Regions from separate parts of the Pantoea sp. E956-1 genome, predicted to be linked through region 1. Evidence: predicted binding sites of a transcription regulator. Region 1 holds the regulator's gene; each other region holds the start of a gene.
What was found. The regulator CRP, encoded in region 1, controls carbon source genes, mostly activating them, when cyclic AMP is high. The targets are predictions, from matches to a motif close to ATGTGANNNNNNTCACAT.
Positions count from the first base shown of each region.

Region 2: a site for CRP is predicted at 2,900-2,917, ahead of AC0T7J_RS21580 (glycine dehydrogenase). Genes of this name have one in related genera too.
Region 3: a site for CRP is predicted at 2,158-2,175, ahead of AC0T7J_RS18165 (iron-containing alcohol dehydrogenase). Genes of this name have one in related genera too.
Region 4: a site for CRP is predicted at 1,858-1,875, ahead of epd (erythrose-4-phosphate dehydrogenase). Genes of this name have one in related genera too.

Region 1 covers NZ_CEUYZP010000006.1:215,329-220,462, reverse strand. Annotated here, with positions in the region: gene AC0T7J_RS16315 (OsmC family protein) at 285-689, opposite strand; gene crp (cAMP-activated global transcriptional regulator CRP) at 993-1,625, shown strand; gene AC0T7J_RS16305 (YccS/YhfK family putative transporter) at 1,683-3,758, shown strand; gene argD (bifunctional acetylornithine/succinyldiaminopimelate transaminase) at 3,760-4,980, opposite strand; gene AC0T7J_RS16295 (aminodeoxychorismate/anthranilate synthase component II) at 5,062-5,134, opposite strand, start outside.
Region 2 covers NZ_CEUYZP010000012.1:48,101-53,234, forward strand. Annotated here, with positions in the region: gene AC0T7J_RS21555 (amidohydrolase/deacetylase family metallohydrolase) at 1-150, opposite strand, end outside; gene AC0T7J_RS21560 (DUF4310 family protein) at 194-835, opposite strand; gene AC0T7J_RS21565 (DUF4311 domain-containing protein) at 847-1,623, opposite strand; gene AC0T7J_RS21570 (DUF4312 family protein) at 1,752-2,051, opposite strand; gene AC0T7J_RS21575 (SFCGS family glycine-rich protein) at 2,054-2,410, opposite strand; gene AC0T7J_RS21580 (glycine dehydrogenase) at 2,424-2,759, opposite strand; gene cybC (cytochrome b562) at 3,055-3,441, opposite strand; gene pmbA (metalloprotease PmbA) at 3,506-4,846, opposite strand; gene yjgA (ribosome biogenesis factor YjgA) at 4,962-5,134, shown strand, end outside.
Region 3 covers NZ_CEUYZP010000008.1:75,862-80,995, reverse strand. Annotated here, with positions in the region: gene AC0T7J_RS18170 (dihydrodipicolinate synthase family protein) at 3-887, opposite strand; gene AC0T7J_RS18165 (iron-containing alcohol dehydrogenase) at 899-2,047, opposite strand; gene dtnK (D-threonate kinase) at 2,235-3,494, shown strand; gene AC0T7J_RS18155 (D-threonate 4-phosphate dehydrogenase) at 3,487-4,467, shown strand; gene AC0T7J_RS18150 (DeoR/GlpR family DNA-binding transcription regulator) at 4,474-5,134, shown strand, end outside.
Region 4 covers NZ_CEUYZP010000004.1:180,946-186,079, forward strand. Annotated here, with positions in the region: gene pgk (phosphoglycerate kinase) at 1-597, opposite strand, end outside; gene epd (erythrose-4-phosphate dehydrogenase) at 649-1,668, opposite strand; gene tkt (transketolase) at 1,983-3,977, opposite strand; gene loiP (metalloprotease LoiP) at 4,249-5,004, shown strand; gene AC0T7J_RS13415 (YidB family protein) at 5,067-5,134, opposite strand, start outside.

The DNA.
Region 1 (5,134 bases):
CCGCCCGGATAAAAACGCCGGGAGCGTTTTTGAACAACGCAACGCGTTGGCCCGGTTACGGGCGCACCTCAGGGATGAGGTGCGTAATCGCGCGGGCCGGGCATGCCATGGATGGCGGCTTTTGCGTCTTTCCGATCTGACCCGGTTCCCTGCGCAGGCACAGTATCAAAGCGGATTCCCGATGCAGGCACAGTCTGACAGCAGAGCACGACAGATTTTGCCCGCGACCTTAAAAGATCCCTGCGGCTATTACAGCTCAATCACTAAAAGATCCCTTGCGGCTACTACAGCTCAATCACTTCATAGCTATGCGTAATGTTGACGCCTTTACCCAGCATGATGGCCACAGAGCAATATTTTTCAGCAGAAAGATCCACGGCGCGTGAGACCGCTTTATCCTGGAGCGCTTTGCCACTCACGATAAAATGCAGGTTGATGTGCGTAAAGATTCGCGGCGCCTCTTCACGACGTTCTGAAGTCAGTTTTACTTCACAATCAGCTACATCGTTGCGGCCTTTTTGCAGAATTGATACCACGTCAATCGCGCTGCATCCGCCCGCCGCCATCAGCACCATCTCCATTGGGCTGGGCGCTTTATCACCCGAATTTCCATCCATCAGTATCTGATGGCCGGATGAGGATTCTCCGAGGAATGTCAGCCCTTCTACCCATTTCACTCTTGCCTGCATGATTTTTGCTCCGGAATACGCTGTTTTGTCGCCAGAGTACGCTTTCGCCTGGTAAACAGCAATCCAGAGAAATCCGCCTGTAGCTGAAGCGAGACAACAGAAGACAGTCGGCAAAAGCTGTGCTACAAACAGTGCTGAAAATATTTTTCGTCACCCGATGGCGAAGCCGGGAAGAATGATGCGCACTGCGCCTGATGCGGCCCGAATAATTTCCTGAAATGGAAACGCTTGAAGCTTTCACCGCCTGACAGGGAAAACTGCCCCCTGTATTTTGGGCACGATTACAACAGAGGATAATAGCGAATGGTTCTCGGCAAACCGCAAACAGACCCTACACTCGAATGGTTCCTGTCCCATTGCCATATTCACAAGTATCCATCCAAAAGTACGCTGATTCACCAAGGTGAAAAAGCAGAAACGCTTTACTACATCGTGAAAGGTTCCGTTGCGGTTCTGATTAAAGATGAAGAAGGCAAAGAGATGATTCTTTCTTACCTGAATCAGGGCGATTTTATTGGTGAGCTTGGCCTGTTTGAAGAAGGCCAGGAGCGCAGCGCCTGGGTACGTGCGAAAAGCGCGTGCGAAGTGGCGGAAATTTCTTACAAGAAATTCCGTCAGCTGATCCAGGTTAATCCCGATATCCTGATGCGACTCTCATCGCAGATGGCGCGTCGCCTGCAGGTGACGTCTGAAAAAGTGGGTAACCTCGCTTTCCTCGACGTAACCGGACGTATTGCACAGACTCTGCTTAACCTGGCGAAGCAGCCAGATGCCATGACGCATCCCGACGGCATGCAAATTAAAATCACTCGTCAGGAAATTGGCCAGATTGTTGGTTGTTCACGTGAAACCGTGGGCCGTATTTTGAAGATGCTGGAAGATCAGAACCTGATCTCCGCACACGGCAAAACCATCGTCGTTTACGGCACCCGCTAATTCCTGTCACCCACGGCGTGATGGCAACATCACGCCGTTATTGTTTGTGTTGGGCCGATGTGGCGTCGAATTATTTACCATCCTGAAGTTAACTACGCCTTGCGGCAAACGCTGGTGCTCTGTCTGCCCGTGGCACTGGGCTGGCTGGCTGGCGACCTGCAAAAAGGTTTGCTGTTCTCATTAGTGCCCGCCTGCTGCAACATCGCCGGTCTGGATACCCCGCATAAACGCTTCTTCAAACGCCTGATTGTTGGCGGCAGCCTGTTTGCCCTCGGCAGCTTTCTGATGCAGTGGCTTACTCTGCATGCTATCCCTCTGCCGCTGATCCTGTTCGCCATGCCCTTGCTGCTCGGCGTCACTGGTGAAATTAGCCCGCTGCATGGTCGTCTGCTGCCCGGCACCCTGATCGCCGCCATCTTTACCCTGAGCCTGATTGGCCGCATGCCAATCTATGTCCCCCCGCTGCTCTATATCGGCGGCACGCTGTGGTACGGGCTGTTTAACTGGTTCTGGTTCTGGCTGTGGAAAGAGCAGCCAATGCGCGAAAGCCTGAGCCTGATCTACCGCGAGCTGGCTAACTACTGCGACGCCAAATATACCCTGCTGACGCAGCTGACCGATCCGGAAAAGGCGCTGCCGCCGCTGCTGGCACGCCAGCAGAAAGTGGTCGATCTGATCAACACCTGTTATCAGCAGATGCACATGCTGTCGGCAAGCCGCGATCACAGCCATAAACGGCTGACGCGCGCCTTTCAGGTGGCGCTGGATCTGCAGGAACATATCTCGGTCAGCCTGCATCGGCCGGAAGAGGTGCAGAAACTGGTCGAACAGAGCCACGCTGAAGCGGTGATCCGATGGAATGCCAAAACCATCTCGGCCCGGTTGCGGGTGCTGGCGGATGACATTCTCTATCACCAGCTACCCGATCGCTTTGCGATGGATAAACAGCTCGGCGCGCTGGAGAAAATCGCCCATCAGCATCCCGACAATCCGGTGGGTAACTTCTGCCTTTACCACTTCAACCGCATCGCGCGGGTTCTGCGCACCCAGAAACCCCTTTATCAGCGCGATCTGATGGCTGACCGCCAGCGCCGTCTGCCGCTGTTACCGGCGCTGCGCAGTTATCTCTCGTTCCGCTCATCGGCCCTGCGCACTGCCGGCCGCTTTGCGGTGATGCTGATGCTGGGCAGCGCGCTGGCGCTGTTCTTCAACATCCCCAAACCCTACTGGATCCTGATGACCATCATGTTCGTCAGCCAGAACGGCTACAGCGCTACCCGTGTCCGCATTCAGCACCGGGCACTGGGCACTTTTGCCGGTCTGGTGATCGCGGCCGCCACGCTGCGCATGGCGGTGCCGGAGTCGCTGGTGCTGCTGATCATGCTGGCGATTACCTTTATCAGCTATCGCTTTACCCGCCAGTTCTATGGCTGGTCGATGATTGGCTTTACGGTCACGGCGGTTTACTCGCTGCAATTGCTGTCGCTGAATGGCGCGCAGTTTCTGCTGCCGCGACTCATGGATACGCTGATGGGTTGTCTGATCGCTTTTGGCGGGATGCTGTGGCTGTGGCCGCAGTGGCAGAGCGGCTTACTACGGCAGAACGCCCATGACGCACTGGAAACCTATCAGGATGCGCTACGGCTGTTGCTGGGTGACGAACAGTCACCAGAGAAACTGGCTTATCAGCGGGTGAAGGTCAATCAGGCACACAATGCGCTGTTTAACTCACTGAATCAGGCGATGCAGGAACCCGCGTTCAACTCCCGCTATCTGAGTGATATGCGGCTCTGGGTCACGCACAGTCAGTTTATCGTCGAGCATATCAACGCCATGACGATTCTGGCGCGTGAGCACACCATGCTCACTGCGTCGCTGGCTGAGCGTTACCTGCAATCCTGTGAAATCGCGCTGCAGCGGTGTCAGCAGCGGCTGGAATATGATGGGGAAAGCTCACAGGTGAACCTGCTGGATGACCTGGAAAATATCAGTGAGGGACCGATAACGGTGGTGGAGCAGCATGTACGGCGCATTCTCGATCATCTGAGCGTGATGTACACCATTTCATCGCTGGCGTGGAACCAGCGGCCGCAACATGGCCGCTGGCTGATCAGACGCTTACGTAAAAACTAAGCTAGCCGTTGAGCACGTTGCCGACGGCCGTGGCGAAGCGGCTCATGCCCTCTTCGATATCGGCAGGCTCAATGATCAGTGACGGGGCAAAACGCATCACGTCGGTTCCGGCAACCAGCACCATCACGCCTTCTGCGGCCGCGGCATTCAGGATGTCGCGTGCTTTACCGGCATGCTGCGGTTTCAGCGCCGCGCCAATCAGCAGCCCCTTGCCGCGAATATCGCTGAAGAGATCATACTTCGCATCGATGGCCTGCAGCGCCGTGACAAAGTGCTGACGACGCGTCTCAACGCCTGCCAGCACGTCCGGCGTATTGATAATATCGAGCGCGGTTTCGGCAATAGCGCAGGCGAGGGGATTACCGCCATAGGTAGTGCCATGCACGCCCGGCGCCATCGTCGAGGCGATCTCGTTAGTGGTCAGCATGGCGCTGACCGGGAAACCGCCGCCCAGTGCTTTGGCTGAGGTCAGAATATCGGGCTGGACGCCATAATGCTCATAGGCGAACAGCTTGCCGCTGCGCCCCATGCCGCTCTGCACTTCATCCAGCACCAGCAGCGCCTGATGCTGATCGCAAAGCTCACGCAGTCCCTGCATAAATTCCTGCGTTGCCGGCACGACGCCGCCCTCACCCTGAATCGGTTCAACCACAATGGCGCAGGTGTGATCGTCAATCACCGCTTTCACTGCGTTCAGGTCATTGAATGGCACATGGACGATATCCGCCGGTTTAGGCCCGAATCCGTCAGAATATTTTGGCTGTCCGCCGACCGTGACGGTAAACAGCGTCCGGCCATGGAAGGCGTTATGAAAGGCGATGATCTTACTTTTGAATGGGCTGTGACGTTTGCAGGCGTAATAACGTGCCAGCTTAAAGGCAGCTTCGTTGGCTTCAGCGCCGGAGTTAGCGAAGAAGACACGCTCAGCGAAGGTCGCCTGAATTAACTTACTGGCAAGACGCAGCGCCGGTTCATTGGTGAAGACGTTGCTGGTATGCCACAGCGTCTCGCCCTGACTTTTCAGCGTCTCCACCAGCGCAGGATGGCAGTGTCCAAGTGCGGTGACGGCGATACCACCTGAGAAATCGATATACTCTTTGCCCTGCTGATCCCATACACGACTGCCCTTGCCTTTTACCGGCACGAACTGCGCAGGTGCATAAACAGGCAAAATAACGTTATCGAACGTCTCCCGCGTGACCGCAATTTTTTCCGCTGCCATTAGTGACTCCATTTAAATGATTATGGTGATGCCTTGAAATAATAATCATAAAATATGCATAAAAAATCACTCAAAGGCAACTTATTGCTCAAGGAAATTACGCAGCAGCTGATGTCCCTGCTCGCTGAGAATGCTTTCGGGATGGAACTGCACG
Region 2 (5,134 bases), on a different contig from region 1:
TGCGCTGAGATAGTAATGGCCAGCCAGATCGCGCTCGCGTTGTGCGTTGCCCTGCACCTTGCCTATGGCGGCGATGCGGCCATCCTGCAGCGCAATGTCGACCACCTGCTCATCGCTGAGACGCGCACCGCGGATAATCAAGTCGTACATGGTTTCTCCTTAACGGCAGCCCGCAGCCGGGCTGCCGGTGAGATCAGAGAGCAATCGGAAACAGTGCCCCGAGGATCATCGCGCCGAGGATGGCGCCGCCGGTAATGGGCTTGTTCCAGAGATAGAAGAGCAGCGCGCCCAGCAGCGACCCCAGGCCAATCGGAATGGATGCCGCCATGGCTGACAGGATGATCAGCGGGCCCAGAAAGCGCCCCGAGGCATTACCTGCTCCCATCATCACGTCTGCGCCGTAGGTTGAGTCGCTCTGATTGATGGTGAATTTACGCGCCAGAATAATCAGGTAGCCAATCGCCACACCAATTACCAGGCCCGTCGCCAGCGAGGCAGCGAAGTTCGCCACCGGGAAGACGATGCCCGCACCCAGCAGCAGTGCCGGTACACCCAGCCCGACGCCGGTCTGAATCGCGCCGCCGATATCCAGAATGCCCACCAGCGATCCCTCAATGATGCGGGCGAACAGGAAGCTGGCACCAAAGGCGGCGACCGCGCCATAGACACCGGTCTCCATGCCTGCGCGCAGCATCGACACAAACGCCACTTCGTTGAACGCGCCGATGCCATAGAGGTAATACATGTGTGTCCCGGCAAAGACGCCAGAAGAGAGCAGGCCAACAAAGATCGGGAAAGACCAGTCGGCGTACCAGAAGCCTTTATTTTCGTTCATCGCATCGCCTCTTATTTGCCGCTGACTGAGTTGTGGATCATGTCGAGCCAGCCGGGAATGCCGAGCTGGAAGGACTGCAGCAGCTTCATGTCGAAACCACGGAAGAAGCCGCTCAGCACAAACAGCAGCACGATGGCGGTCATCATGACTTTGGTGACCCGGTTCCAGCCGCTCTCTTCCACGCCTTTACCGATCAGGATACCCAGCACCAGTCCTGGCACGGCATTACCCATGATCAGCTGCGCCAGACCGCCAAAAATGGTGGCCCAGAAGCCTGACTTTCTGCCTGCGTCGATCGCCGCCAGCCAGAAGATCACCGGCATGACGGTGTTCACCAGCAGGTTAGCAGCGGGCACCAGCACTTTGACCGCCGTGACCTGCAGTGCAGCCGGAACAGCCGAGGCGGTGGAGTTGAGGAAGGCGACCACGATCATGCCGATGATGCCGCAGGCGATGGCCATTTTTTTCGGATCGTGCAGCGTCTCCGCCACATTACGATTTTTCACCATCAAGGCGGCCGCACCCCAGTTTGGAATGATGCGATGATCCACATCCTGAGTGAATGAACCGGCTGCAACAGACGATGCCCAGGCATTGAAAAAGAAGCCAAGACCAAAGGAGAAGTGGGATGCCGGATCGCCCTCGCACGAGTTCAGCTCGCCCAGCGTACGGAAAGCGCCCATGCCCTGAGTGGTTGGCGCGTGGAACATGCGCGCAGCACCCGCACCGACGCCGACCCCTACCAGCCCGCCAATGATCAACGACTTAAACAAAATGATTAAAAACATGTTGTTGTACCTTGTTGTCGTTTTTACCTGCCCTCTCGCACGCCGCCGCATCGCCCACACCTGATCATCGCGATGTCGCGACAGCAGAGCATCGGGCAAACGACTGGCTGGCGTTAACAGGCTCTGTTTTACGATGCCGCCGTGAACGCCACCTGTTCGGTGTCGAAAACGGTGACGCTGACGGTGATCTCCAGCGTGACGCTGAAGCTCCGCCGTTGGCGCGCCAGAAAGAAGAAGAGAAACTTCTCGGTTTTGACGCTCTCCTGCGCGCGCAGCACCCGGACATCCTGAGGTTCAATGCGCAGCAGAATTTTTTGCGTCGCGCGCAGAACCTGGTTCTGCACACGACTCAGGGCATCGGCAAAGGCTTTCGCTTTGGTGTCGCCTTTGCCCTCGACCGTCACCTGGGTAACGTATTGTTCTTTCATAATCAGCTGCCGTGCTTCTTGTTCCAGGCTTGCACCAGCCGCTCACCTAACTCTTCTTTATCCATAAAGCCGAAGCCCAGCACCGTGGCACCTTCATTGATGGCGGTGACGCCTTCGTCGACAGAACGCATGCCATGTTTTGCTTTGTAGCCATATTTGTTCTGAGCGGTGATAGCACCGGCGCCGCCGCTGCCGCAGAACGAGATGCCGAAATCGGCGTTTTCCGCCTTCATTACGTCACCCAGTTTCATGTCAGCGGCGACACCGGGCACCACGACAGCACGGCCACCCGCTTTTTCGATGCCCGCAGCCACTTTCTGTCCTTTACCTAAACGATCGCCAATCACTACTGTTACCATGTTGTGTTCCTCTCTAGTTGTTTGATCGCGCGACTTCAATATGCACTGACAGCAGCCAGGCCTCTTCGCGGGGCAGGTTGCCAAACAGATCGACGACCTGCTGCGCCAGCGCTAACGTTTCCGGCGGAATATCTTCAAACAGCTCCGCTTCGACTTCCGGCAGCGGCTCACCGCTCAGCGAGCGTGACGCCATGGCACCGACATGCGATTGCAGCATCTGCTGCTGAACCGCATTGGGCTGAATACCCTGTTGCTGATAGATCGCCGCAATCTGCGTCATCACCCTGTCAGCCAGCTGTTGCACTTTCTCAGGTGGCGCTTCATACACCGGGACGCCGTTATTGCTCACCTTGCTACTCCTGTTAAACCGGATAATTCGCGTTAGAAATAAATTAACGGTCAACACCCCGGCTGTGGAGAGGCAACATTTCCAGCAGCAAGTGGAAATTGAAGTGAAGGTTGTGCGTCAGATCGCAGGCTGCACGCTTAGTGCGACATGCGTCGCATAATGCGCAACTTGATGGGTTTAACCGTGAAAATCGGTGATGTTGTGCGGCGACAAGCCAGACATGCGGGGCTTCAGGGTGCGGTGATAAGCAGAAGTGATGGTAAAAAACCGCCGGCCTGGCTGGCCGGCGATCTGATTAACGGAATTTCTTATGGTTGGCGTTGCGGATGTCGTCGAACTTCGCTGCTTCGCGTTTCGCTCCGTCCACGTTGTTGGCTTTCGCCAGTGTACTGACCACATCTATCTGCGCGATCAGCGAATCGATACCGGCATGGAAATCTTTCACCTGTGGGCTGTCAGCTGGCTGGCCTTCCAGCTTATCCGGCGTGCCCTGTCGCGCATCCTGTGCTGCGGTACGCATTTTGGTCAGCGCCTGCTGCATCTCCTGAGCATCGTCGGTTTTTTTGACGATCTTCAGATTGGCATTCAGCGTATCCATATCCTGCTCCAGATCGGCCGCATAGAGGCTGGCACTGGAGAACAACAAAGAAGCAGACAACATTGCAATCACATGCTTACGCATCGCTCTTTCCTTTCTTATTGTGATGAAAAAAAAGCAGCCAACCGGCTGCTTTCAGAATCCATCTTTATTGTCCCGCTATCTTCATCTCAGGCAGTAACACTGAACCGCACTGGATATTGCTGCGGGTTTCAATATCGTCACCGATGGTCACCATATTGCGCCACATCTCTTTGAGATTGCCGGCGATAGTCACTTCGCTGACCGGGTACTGAATAACGCCATTCTCGACCCAGAAACCGGCCGCACCGCGTGAGTAATCACCGGTAATCGCGCTGACGCCCTGTCCCATCAGCTCGGTCACCACTAATCCGGTGCCCATCTGCTTCAGCAGGTCGTCAAAGCTGTGGCCCTGACCTGCAATGCGCCAGTTATGAATGCCACCAGCGTGACCGGTGCTGGTCAGGCCCAGTTTACGGGCTGAGTAGCTGGTTAACAGCCAGGTCTGCAGCACGCCATCTTTGATGATGTCGCGCGCCTGGGTACGCACCCCTTCGCTGTCGAATGGCGTGGAGGCGAGCCCTTTCAGCAGATGCGGCTGTTCATTGATGTTGAGCCACTCCGGCAGAATCTGCTGACCCATAGAATCCAGCAGGAAGGTCGATTTACGGTAAACGTTGCCGCCACTGATCGCGCCAACCAGATGACCAAATAAGCCGGTTGCCACTTCTGAGGCGAAAATCACCGGGGCTTTCATGGTCGGAAGTTTACGCGGTGCCAGACGGGAGAGCGTGCGGCGCGCGCACTCTGCACCGACCCACTCCGGGCTCTTCAAATCTTCAAACGCGCGGCCAATGGTGTAGGCGTAGTCGCGCTCCATGTTGCCATCCTGCTCGGCAATCACGCTGCTGGAGAGCGAGTGACGGCTTGAGCAGTAGCTCTGCAACATACCGTGGCTGTTGCCAAAGACTTTGATGCCGACATGGCTGTTGAAGCTGCCACCTTCGGTATTAGTAATACGCTTGTCGGCGCGCAGTGATGCCTGTTCCGCCTGCGCAGCCAGTTCAATGGCGCGGTCAGCATCAATCTCCCACGGATGGTAGAGATCCAGGTCTGGCGCATCATAGGCCAGCAGCTCTGCATCGGCCGGACCGGCAAAGGGATCGGGCGAGGTATAGCGCGCAATATCAATCGCCGCCTGCACGGTGCGTTTGATCGCGTCCGGGCTGAGATCGGTCGATGAGGCGCTGCCTTTACGATTCTGATGATAGACGGTGATGCCCAGCGCACCGTCGCTGTTGAATTCGACGTTTTCCACTTCGCCATAGCGGGTGCTGACCCCGATGCCGGTGGTTTTACTGACCGCCACTTCCGCGCTGTCAGTGCTTGCTTTAGCCAGTTCAAGTGCCTGCGCAATGGCCTGCTCCAGTACTTTTCGCTGTTCTGCAACCTGAGTAGATACGTTCATCGACCTGCCGTCTAATCTTATGTGTGAATGATTTGAGTCTATCAGAGTCAGAGAACAATTTCGCAGTCACCCGATAAACTGGTAGGATTAGCCTCTTTTTTTTGGGAGCCCGGAAATGACCAAACAGCCCGATGAGTGGCTCGACGATGTGCCAGATAATGACGAAGAAGAAGATGAAGAGATTATCTGGGTCAGTAAGAGTGAAATTAAACGCGATGCAGAAGAGTTAAAACGCCTGGGAGCCGAACTGGTTGATCTGGGTAAAAACTCGCTGGATAAAATCCCGCT
Region 3 (5,134 bases), on a different contig from region 1:
CGTTATTGCAGGTAGTGGTTCACGATTTGACGGATCTGCTGCTGCTCTTCGGCGCTGAACTGCACCGCATAGCGGCTTTCACCCACCTCAAAGCCCTGCAGGCTGACCGCTTTTTTCACGGCGGCCGGTGAGAAACCGATGCTGTAAAGCGCGGTGCGCAGGCCGGTGACGTTCTCCTGTGCCTGATGCGAACCGGCAATATCGCCCGCATGGAAGCGCGTCCAGATGGCGTTAATCGCCTCCGGCGCCACGTTTGCCAGCCCGGAAATTGAGGCAGAGCAGCCATCCACGAAACCCTGGTGGATTAGCGAATCCGGGCCGTTCAGCACATCAAAGTCCTCACAGTCGGCGGTAGCCTGCAGAAAGCCGCTCAGGCTTTCATAGCTGCCTGCTGAATCTTTAATGCCGATGATGTTCGGGTGCGCGGCCAGCGTACGAACGGTCTCTGGCTGCAAAGTATTGCCGGTACGCGCCGGGATGTTGTAGAGGAACAGCGGCACCGTAAGCGCGTCAGCCACGCGCTGATAGTGGTCGATCAGCTCCTGCTGTTTAAGCGGAACAAACCACGGCGTGATCGCGGAGACAGCATCTACGCCAAGGCGGGCAATCTGTTTACCGAGCCGGATAGTTTCACGGGTCGAAATCTCCCCGATGTGCGCCACCACTGGCGCCCGGCCGTTAACTTCATCGACGCAGGTGGTGGTAACCGCGATCTTCTCCTGCTCATTCAGCACAAAGAATTCGCCGTTGGTCCCGCCGCAGAAGATGCCGTTACCGGCGTTGATCTGGCGTCTGACCTGTTCGCGCTGCCTCTCCGGATCAAAGGCACCTTCCCGGTCAAAAGTAGTGACGATGGCGGTCAGTACGCCGTTTATTTTCTTATTCATGACAATCCTCATTACGCCTGGCAGGAAGGGAAAAGCGTCAGGTAGACGGCGCGCACATCGTCGGCGGTGACCGCCATCGGCACGTTGTTCATCAGACGCTGGACGTCGAGCGCGGCTTCCACTAACCAGGGCAGGTGATCCGGGCTGATGCCCAGGGCTTCCAGGCTGGCAGGCAGCTGCAGCCGCGCTACCAGCGCGGTGAAGTAGTCGACCAGCGCGTGTGATTTCGCTTCATCGCTTAAACGGATGTTGGCGTCGGGCAGCAGATCATAGGCCTGAGCGAATTTGCTCACTGCCGCCGGACGGACAAAGCGCATGCAGGGAGCCAGCAGGATGGCGTTCGCAACGCCGTGTGGCAGATGATATCTGCCGCCGAGCGGGTAAGAGAGGGCATGCACCAGATGTGTCCCGGCATGGGCAATCGATGCACCGCCATAATAAGAGGCCCAGAGCATCTCCAGTCGTGCCTGCAAGTTTTCTGGCTCGCGCAGGGTGGTTTCGAGATTAGCGAACAGTTTCTTCATCCCAATCAGCGCATAGTTGTCGCTGACCGGGTTGGCGACATTGGCGGTAAAGCACTCAATCAGATGGCAGAGGGCGTCAATACCGGTTGAAGAGGCGATGTGGGCCGGCATGCTGGTGGTCAGTTCCGGCACCAGCGCCACCACATCGGGCAGCATCACCGGTGAAATAATGCCGACTTTGGTCTCTTTCTCCGGGATCGCCAGGATCGCATTGGGTGTCGCTTCAGATCCCGTGCCTGCGGTGGTGGGGATCAGTATTGAACGGGTACGGCGCTGCGGTTTGTCGCCTGCCAGCAGGGCGTCCAGCGAAGGCGCGGCGTCGATGCACAGCACTGAGAGCAGCTTCGCCACATCCAGCACGCTGCCGCCGCCGATACCAATCACCATATCGACCGGACGCCGGGAGAGCGTCGCGATAATCGCTGCCACATCATGCTGGCTTGGTTCAGGCGGGACGCTGTTGACCACGCTGATACCCGGAATCTGATCCCGAAGTTGACCCATCAGCGCCTGCACTGCCGGAATAGCCTCAATATTCCGGTCAGTGACCACGACTGCTGTCGATATCCCCTTCAGCAGATAACGCATGTCGTTTAACGCCTGATAACCGCTAATCACCGTGCTGTTAATGTTCATTTCATACCCTTATTTCTGTCCTGTCTGAGCAGATGATTAATCTTGCTCAGCGCAATGCGAAGTCAGTCACTCTCTGTGGCTAATTTTATAAGGCATATCGATTTCGATTAATTTGAACTTGCTCACATATAATCAATCATGATTGAATATAATCGAATGCAGCAGTAATCGCCTGACAGGAGTGAGGATGGGCTCATCATTATGGAAAACCCCGGTGCTGGTCATCGCCGATGACTTTACCGGTGCTAACGATGCGGGTAGCGGACTGGCACAGGCTGGTGCCCGTGTACATGTGCTGTTTGGCACTGAGGCACAGTTGCCAGACGACGCTGCGGATGTGCTGGTCATCAGCACCGACAGCCGGGCAATCAGCGCCAGCCAGGCTGCAGAGCGCGTCACTCAGGTGGTACAGCACTTTGCTCCACTGCTTCAGCAGGGCTGGCTGTTTAAAAAGATCGACTCCACGCTGCGCGGCAACGTCGGTGCTGAAACCGCGGCTGCGCTGCACGCCAGCGGCAAAAGGCTGGCGCTGGTTGCGCCAGCCGTGCCACGACTGGGCCGCACCACACGCGAGGGTAAAGTGTGGGTCAATCAGCATGTACTGACAGACACCGAATTTGCCAGCGACCCGAAAACCCCGATCCTCAGCGCCCGCGCACTCGATCAGATGCAGATCGACGGCACGGAGATCGATCTCCCGACGCTGCGCAGCGAGCGACTTGATGCGGTGTTAGCGGCGGCGCACGGCGTCGTGGTGGTGGATGCTGAAAATGAGGCCGATCTGGCGCGGCTGATAACCGCTGCGGCGCGGCTGGCAGAGAAGCCGCTGCTGGTGGGGGCCGCCGGATTAAGCGATGCGCTGGGCGCAGTGCTCTCTGTTCGCCCGTCGCGGCCCGTGCTGGCAGTAGTAGGATCGATGAGCAGCAGCGCGCAGCAGCAGATCGCCACGCTGCTTAACCAGCGGGCAGTTGAGATAGTGGATGTCGATATCCGTCAGCTGTTTCAGCAGCCCGCCTGGCCCGACCGGGATCGCTGGATCGTTCAGGCTGAAAGCGCACTGCGTGCCGGTCGCCATACGGTGCTCCGCACCTGCCAGCATGAATCCCAGCGTCACGAGATCGAGTATCTCAGCCAGCAGCACAGCGTGACGCGCCAGCAGCTGGGTGAGGCGATCAGTCAGTTGCTGGGCGAAATGACTCACAGCCTGTGCCGGATACAGCTGCCGCATGCGCTCTATCTGTCGGGAGGCGACGTGGCGATTGCTGTCGCCCGGGCACTGGGGGCCAGCGGCTTTAAAATTCAGGGTCTGGTGGCGGGCTGTGTGCCGCACGGGGTTCTGCTTAACAGTGAATTTACTCTGCCGGTGATGACCAAAGCGGGTGGCTTTGGTGATGAAAATACCCTGGTAGCAGCCATTGGTTTTATTGAGGAGAAGTCGAGTGAGTAAAATTATTGCGATCACCATGGGCGATCCGGCGGGCATCAGCCCGGAAATCATCATTAAGTCACTTTCTGAAGGTGAGCTGAATGGTATCCCTGCGGTGGTGATTGGCTGTGCCAGTACGCTGCGCCGCATTATGGCAATGAACATTACGCCACAGGCCGAGCTGCGGGTGCTGGACCGGGTGCAGGATGCGCGGTTTGCGCCCGGCATCATCAACGTAATCGATGAGCCCCTGGCCGATCCCGACGCGCTGAAACCTGGCGTGGTGCAGAAAGAGGCGGGAGATCTGGCGTGGCGTTGCGTGAAGCGTGCTACAGAGCTGGCACTGGCGGGCGACGTGCATGCCATCGCCACCGCGCCGCTGAACAAAGAGGCGCTGCATGCGGCGGGCCATCTCTATCCTGGTCACACTGAACTGCTGGCGCATCTTACCGGGACCAAAGATTACGCCATGGTCCTCTACACCGATAAGCTGAAAGTGATTCATGTCACGACCCACATTGCGCTGCGTAAGTTCCTCGATACGCTGAACCAGACGCGCATCAAAACCGTGATTGGTATGGCGGACACTTTCCTGCGTCGTGTCGGTTACAGCGCCCCGCGTATCGCCGTGGCGGGTGTTAATCCACACGCTGGTGAGAACGGCCTGTTTGGTGATGAGGAGATCACCACCGTGGCACCCGCTATTGAGGCGATGAAAGCGCAGGGGATTGATGTTTCCGGGCCTTGTCCGCCGGACACAGTGTTCCTGCAGTGCCAGGATGGACGCTATGACATGGTGGTGGCGATGTACCACGATCAGGGGCACATCCCGCTTAAACTGCTGGGCTTTTATGATGGCGTCAACATCACCGCAGGCCTGCCGTTTATCCGCACCTCTGCTGACCATGGCACCGCATTTGATATCGCCTGGACAGGTAAAGCGAAGTCTGACAGCATGGCGATCTCTATTAAACTCGCGATGCAGCTCGCATAGGGATATATGAAGGGACAGAGCCGTCTTGACCAGATTATGGATTACCTGAAAAGCCATAATCTGGTGACTGTTGAGCAACTGGTCAGTGCGATTTCCGCCTCACCCGCCACGATTCGCCGTGATTTGATCAAGCTGGATAAAGAGGGCGTGATCAGCCGCAGTCATGGCGGCGTTACCCTGAATCGTTTTATTCCTGCCCAGCCGACCACGCTGGAGAAGATGCAGCGTAACCTGGCCGAGAAGCAGGCGATTGCAGAATGTGCCGCCAGCTTTGTCCGGGCGGGCGATGCGGTGGTGCTGGATGCGGGCACTACCATGCTGGAGCTGGCGCGGCAGCTCACGCATCTGCCGCTGCGGGTCATCACTGCCGATCTGCACATTGCACTGTTTTTGTCTGAGTTTAAGCAGATCGAAGTGACGATTATTGGCGGACGTATCGACGACTCCAGTCAGTCCTGTGTGGGCGACCATGGACGGCGGCTGCTGCGCAGCATCAATCCCGATATCGCCTTTGTCAGCTGTAACTCCTGGAGCCTTGAGCGCGGCATTACCACGCCGACTGAGGAGAAAGCGGGGCTGAAACACGATCTTCTGGCCAATGCGGCTCGTCGGGTCTTGCTGGCGGACAGCAGTAAATATGGCTCCTGGTCGCTATTCTGCGCTTCTC
Region 4 (5,134 bases), on a different contig from region 1:
AAATTTGGTAGAAACTTTAGAGCCCCCTACCACAGCCACCAGCGGACGCTCCGGGTTGCTCATGACTTTACCCAGCGCTTCCAGTTCGGCAGAGAGCAGCGGGCCAGCACAGGCGATAGGGGCAAATTTGCCGACGCCGTGGGTAGAAGCCTGTGCGCGGTGCGCCGTACCAAAGGCGTCCATCACAAATACGTCGCACAGGGCAGCATATTTTTTAGACAGCGCTTCGTCATCTTTCTTTTCGCCTTTGTTAAAGCGAACGTTTTCCAGCACAACCAGTTCGCCAGCGCCGACTTCAACGCCATCGAGGTAATCTTTTGCCAGGGTTACGGTGGTGCCGCTAAGCTTGTCTTTCAGGTAGTTAACTACCGGCAGCAGCGAGAACTCTTCATTGTATTCACCTTCGGTCGGACGACCCAGGTGAGAGGTAACCATTACTTTCGCGCCCTGTTTCAACGCCGCTTCAATGGTTGGCAGAGAAGCACGGATACGTGCATCAGACGTCACTTTACCTTCTTTAACCGGTACGTTCAGATCGGCACGGATCAGAACACGTTTACCAGCCAGATCCAGATCGGTCATCTTAATTACAGACATGGTGAATCCTCTCGTTGATTCTCATAAGTTTTGCCAGACGCAAACCGCGTCTTACCTGAAACCGCTTGCGGCCATCGCTAACGTCGTGTCGAGCATTCGGTTAGCAAAGCCCCATTCGTTGTCACACCAGACCAGGGTCTTGATAAGGTGTTGACCGCTGACCCGCGTTTGTGTTCCGTCCACAATGGCACTGTGCGGATCATGGTTAAAATCTACTGAGACTAACGGTAATTCCGTATAGTCAACTATACCACGAAATGTCCCTTCTGCTGCGCTTCGCAACAGGATGTTAACGTCACACGCCGTCACCGCCTGATGCACAGAAACGCTGAGATCAATGGCTGTCACGTTAATCGTCGGGACGCGAACGGCTATCGCCTCGAAGCGATCGTTGAATTTCGGAAAAATACGGGTAATGCCTGCCGCCAGGCGAGTGTCCACCGGGATGATCGACTGACTGGCTGCACGCGTACGGCGCAGATCGCTGTGATAGGCGTCGATCACCTGCTGATCGTGCATTGCCGAGTGGATCGTGGTGACGGTGCCGGATTCGATGCCAAACGCATCATCCAGCAGTTTAATCACCGGGATAATGCAGTTCGTAGTACAGGAAGCGTTGGAGACGATGCGGTCACTGGCGGTGAGTGACTGCTGGTTAACGCCATACACCACTGTGGCGTCGAGATCGTTTCCGCCGGGATGAGAGAACAGCACTTTTTTGGCGCCAGCCTGAAGATGCGCTTCGCCATCAGCGCGCGAGCCATAGACGCCGGTGCAGTCCAGCACCACATCCACATCGAGTTCACGCCACGGCAGATCGGCAATGGCAGCACGGTGCAAAATGCGCAGGGTATCGCCACCTACCCACATTACATCGCGCTCCTGACGAACATCGAAAGCAAAACGACCATGGCTGGTATCGTATTTCAGCAGGTGCGCCATCCCGGTGGCTTCTGCCAGCTCATTAATCGCGACCACGGTGATCTCTGCACGTCGGCCCGTTTCATACAGCGCGCGCAGGACGTTGCGTCCAATCCGGCCAAAACCATTTATCGCTACCCGTACCGTCATTTCTCTCCTGCCACGTCAGACTGAAAAAAACGTGCCGTTAGCCTGAGCGTTTCACTGCATTTTGTACAGGAGATTCTTACCCGGCATTGTCCGAAACCAGGGGAATTTGCCTGGCGACTGAAACGGTTCAGCTACAATAATAGAAGGAAGGAATAACAGGAATGATTGTGATCAATCTGACTGCTTAAATTTGGATCTGCGTCACAAATTGAGGCAAAAGGCGGTTATTACTGCAGGAATAAAAAAGTAAAAGGGACGAAAATTTCGTCCCTCTGTTTTTACAGCCGGGCGGGAACAGGCCCGCCTGACCGGTTTTACGCCAGCAGCGCTTTCGCTTTCGCGACGACGTTGTCGACGGTAAAGCCAAACAGTTCGAACAGCTGATCGGCAGGTGCAGATTCGCCGAAGCTGGTCATACCCACGATAGCGCCATTCAGGCCAGTGTATTTGAACCAGTAATCAGCGATGCCCGCTTCGATTGCGACGCGTGCGCTGACCGCTTTTGGCAGCACGGATTCACGGTACTCATCGCTCTGCTTGTCGAAAGCATCCGTTGATGGCATAGAGACCACGCGCACTTTGCGGCCTTCGCTGGTGAGTTTGTCCCAGGCACCGACAGCCAGTTCAACTTCGGAACCGGTGGCGATCAGGATCAGCTCTGGCGTGCCATCGCAATCTTTCAGCACGTAACCGCCGCGCGCTACGTTAGCCAGCTGTGCCGTGTCACGCTCCTGCTGCGCCAGGTTCTGACGGGAGAAGATCAGTGCAGTCGGGCCATCTTTACGCTCAATGGCATATTTCCACGCCACCGCGGATTCAACCTGGTCACATGGACGCCAGAGGCTCATGTTTGGCGTGGTGCGCAGGCTCGCCATCTGTTCAACCGGCTGGTGCGTCGGGCCATCTTCGCCCAGACCGATAGAGTCGTGGGTGTAGACCATGATCTGACGGATCTTCATCAGTGCCGCCATACGCGCTGCGTTACGCGCATATTCAACGAACATCAGGAAGGTCGCGGTGTAAGGCAGGAAGCCGCCGTGCAGCGCCAGGCCATTGGCGATTGCGGTCATACCGAACTCACGCACGCCGTAGTGGATGTAATTACCCGCAGCATCTTCGTTGATCGGCTTAGAGCCCGACCAGATGGTCAGGTTGCTGGGTGCCAGATCGGCTGAACCGCCCAGGTATTCCGGCAGAATTTTACCGAAAGCTTCAATAGCATTCTGTGAGGCTTTACGGCTGGCGATCTTCGCCGGATTCGCCTGCAGCTGCTCAACGAACTTCTGCGACTCTTCCTGCCAGTTAGCTGGCAGTTCGTTGCTGACGCGGCGTTTAAACTCGGCAGCCAGTTCAGGATGAGCCTGTGCGTAAGCGGCGAATTTCTCATTCCATGCAGACTCTTTCGCCTGGCCCGCTTCTTTCGCGTCCCACTCAGCGTAGATATCAGACGGAATCACGAACGGCGCGTGGGCCCAGCCCAGCTGTTTGCGGGTCAGTGCCACTTCGTCATCACCCAGCGGTGCGCCGTGTGAATCATGGGTACCCGCTTTGTTCGGTGAACCAAAACCGATAACGGTTTTGCACATCAGCAGTGAAGGCTTGTCGCTGACGCTTTTCGCTTCCTCGATCGCTTTCGCAATCGCATCCGCATCGTGACCATCGACGCCGCGCACCACGTGCCAGCCATAAGCTTCAAAGCGCTTAGCGGTGTCGTCGGTGAACCAGCCATCAATGTGACCGTCGATAGAGATACCGTTGTCATCATAAAACGCCACCAGTTTGCCCAGCTTCAGCGTACCGGCCAGTGAGCAGACTTCGTGCGAGATACCTTCCATCATGCAGCCATCACCCATGAAGACATAGGTGTTGTGGTCTACGATGTCATGACCCGGACGGTTGAACTGTGCTGCCAGCGTGCGCTCAGCAATAGCAAAACCTACGGCGTTAGCGATGCCTTGCCCCAGCGGACCGGTAGTGGTTTCAACGCCCACGGTGTAGCCATATTCCGGGTGACCTGGAGTTTTTGAGTGCAGCTGACGGAAGTTTTCCAGTTCACTCAGGGGCAGATCGTAGCCGGTCAGGTGCAACAGGCTATAGATCAGCATTGAGCCGTGACCGTTAGAGAGCACGAAACGGTCGCGGTCAGCCCACAGCGGGTTGGTTGGGTTGTGGTTCAGGTAGCCGCGCCAGAGTACTTCAGCGATGTCCGCCATGCCCATTGGGGCACCCGGATGTCCCGATTTCGCTTTCTGTACTGCATCCATACTTAACGCACGAATGGCGTTGGCAAGCTCTTTACGAGAGGGCATTTTCTACTCCAGGTCGGATTAATGCTTCGCGCCTTAACTTATTGTTATTAATGAGTTACCGGGCAAAACAAGGAAAAAGTTGCCCATCAATGTACATGAAAATCAGGGCAAAAGTACATGCTGTAAAACGCTAAATGCAACCGCTTCGTATGGCTTTTCCAGCCAACTCTGCTAGCAAAGAGCAGACTGGCACGCTATAACCAAATCGTTTATTCACCTGTCTGAGTTTCAGGTGTTTGTTTTTCTTACCTTGTTATGAATGGGATACAGCATGAAAATCAAAAAAATGGTGTTAGCGCTTGGGCTGACGACGCTGCTGAGTGGCTGTCAGGGTTTAGACAATAATGCACTGATGCAGTCGGGCGCGCAGGCGTATCAGGCTTATACCCTCAGCGACGATCAGGTAAAGCAGCTGAGTGATAAATCCTGTGAGCAGATGGACAAAGATAATCAGATTGCGCCTGCTAACAGTGATTATCAGCAGCGTCTGAACAAGATCGCGGCGGCGCTGGGCGATAACATCAACGGCGTACCGGCTAACTACAAGGTTTATCAGACCAAAGATGTCAATGCCTGGGCGATGGCAAACGGCTGTATTCGCGTTTACAGCGGTCTGATGGATATGATGACTGACAATGAAGTGGAAGGCGTACTGGGTCATGAGATGGGCCATGTCGCGTTAGGTCATACGCGCAAGGCGATGCAGCTGGCGTATGCCACAACCGCGGCCCGCACCGCAGCCGCCTCGGTTGGCGGCGTGATTGGTTCACTGTCGCAGTCGCAGCTGGGTGAAATGGGTGAAAAACTGGTGAATGCGCAGTTCTCCCAGACACAGGAGTCACAGGCGGATGACTACTCCTACGATCTGATGAAGAAGCGCAATATCGATCCGATGGGCCTGGCCACCAGCTTTGAAAAGCTGGCGAAGATGGAACAGGGACGTCAGAGTTCGATGTTTGACTCGCATCCCGCCTCTGAAGCGCGCGCAGCGCATATTCGTGAGCGAATTGCTGCCGACAGCAAGTAATCCCGCCTCTGAGCGCGCATGCATCCGGCATCCGGCCTGCGCGCTCAGCCATGCGAAGTCTGCTAGCGCTTAAATATCTGATCCACCATCGTGCCCAGATCCAGCTTGTTATCATGCAGCGCCTGTTCAT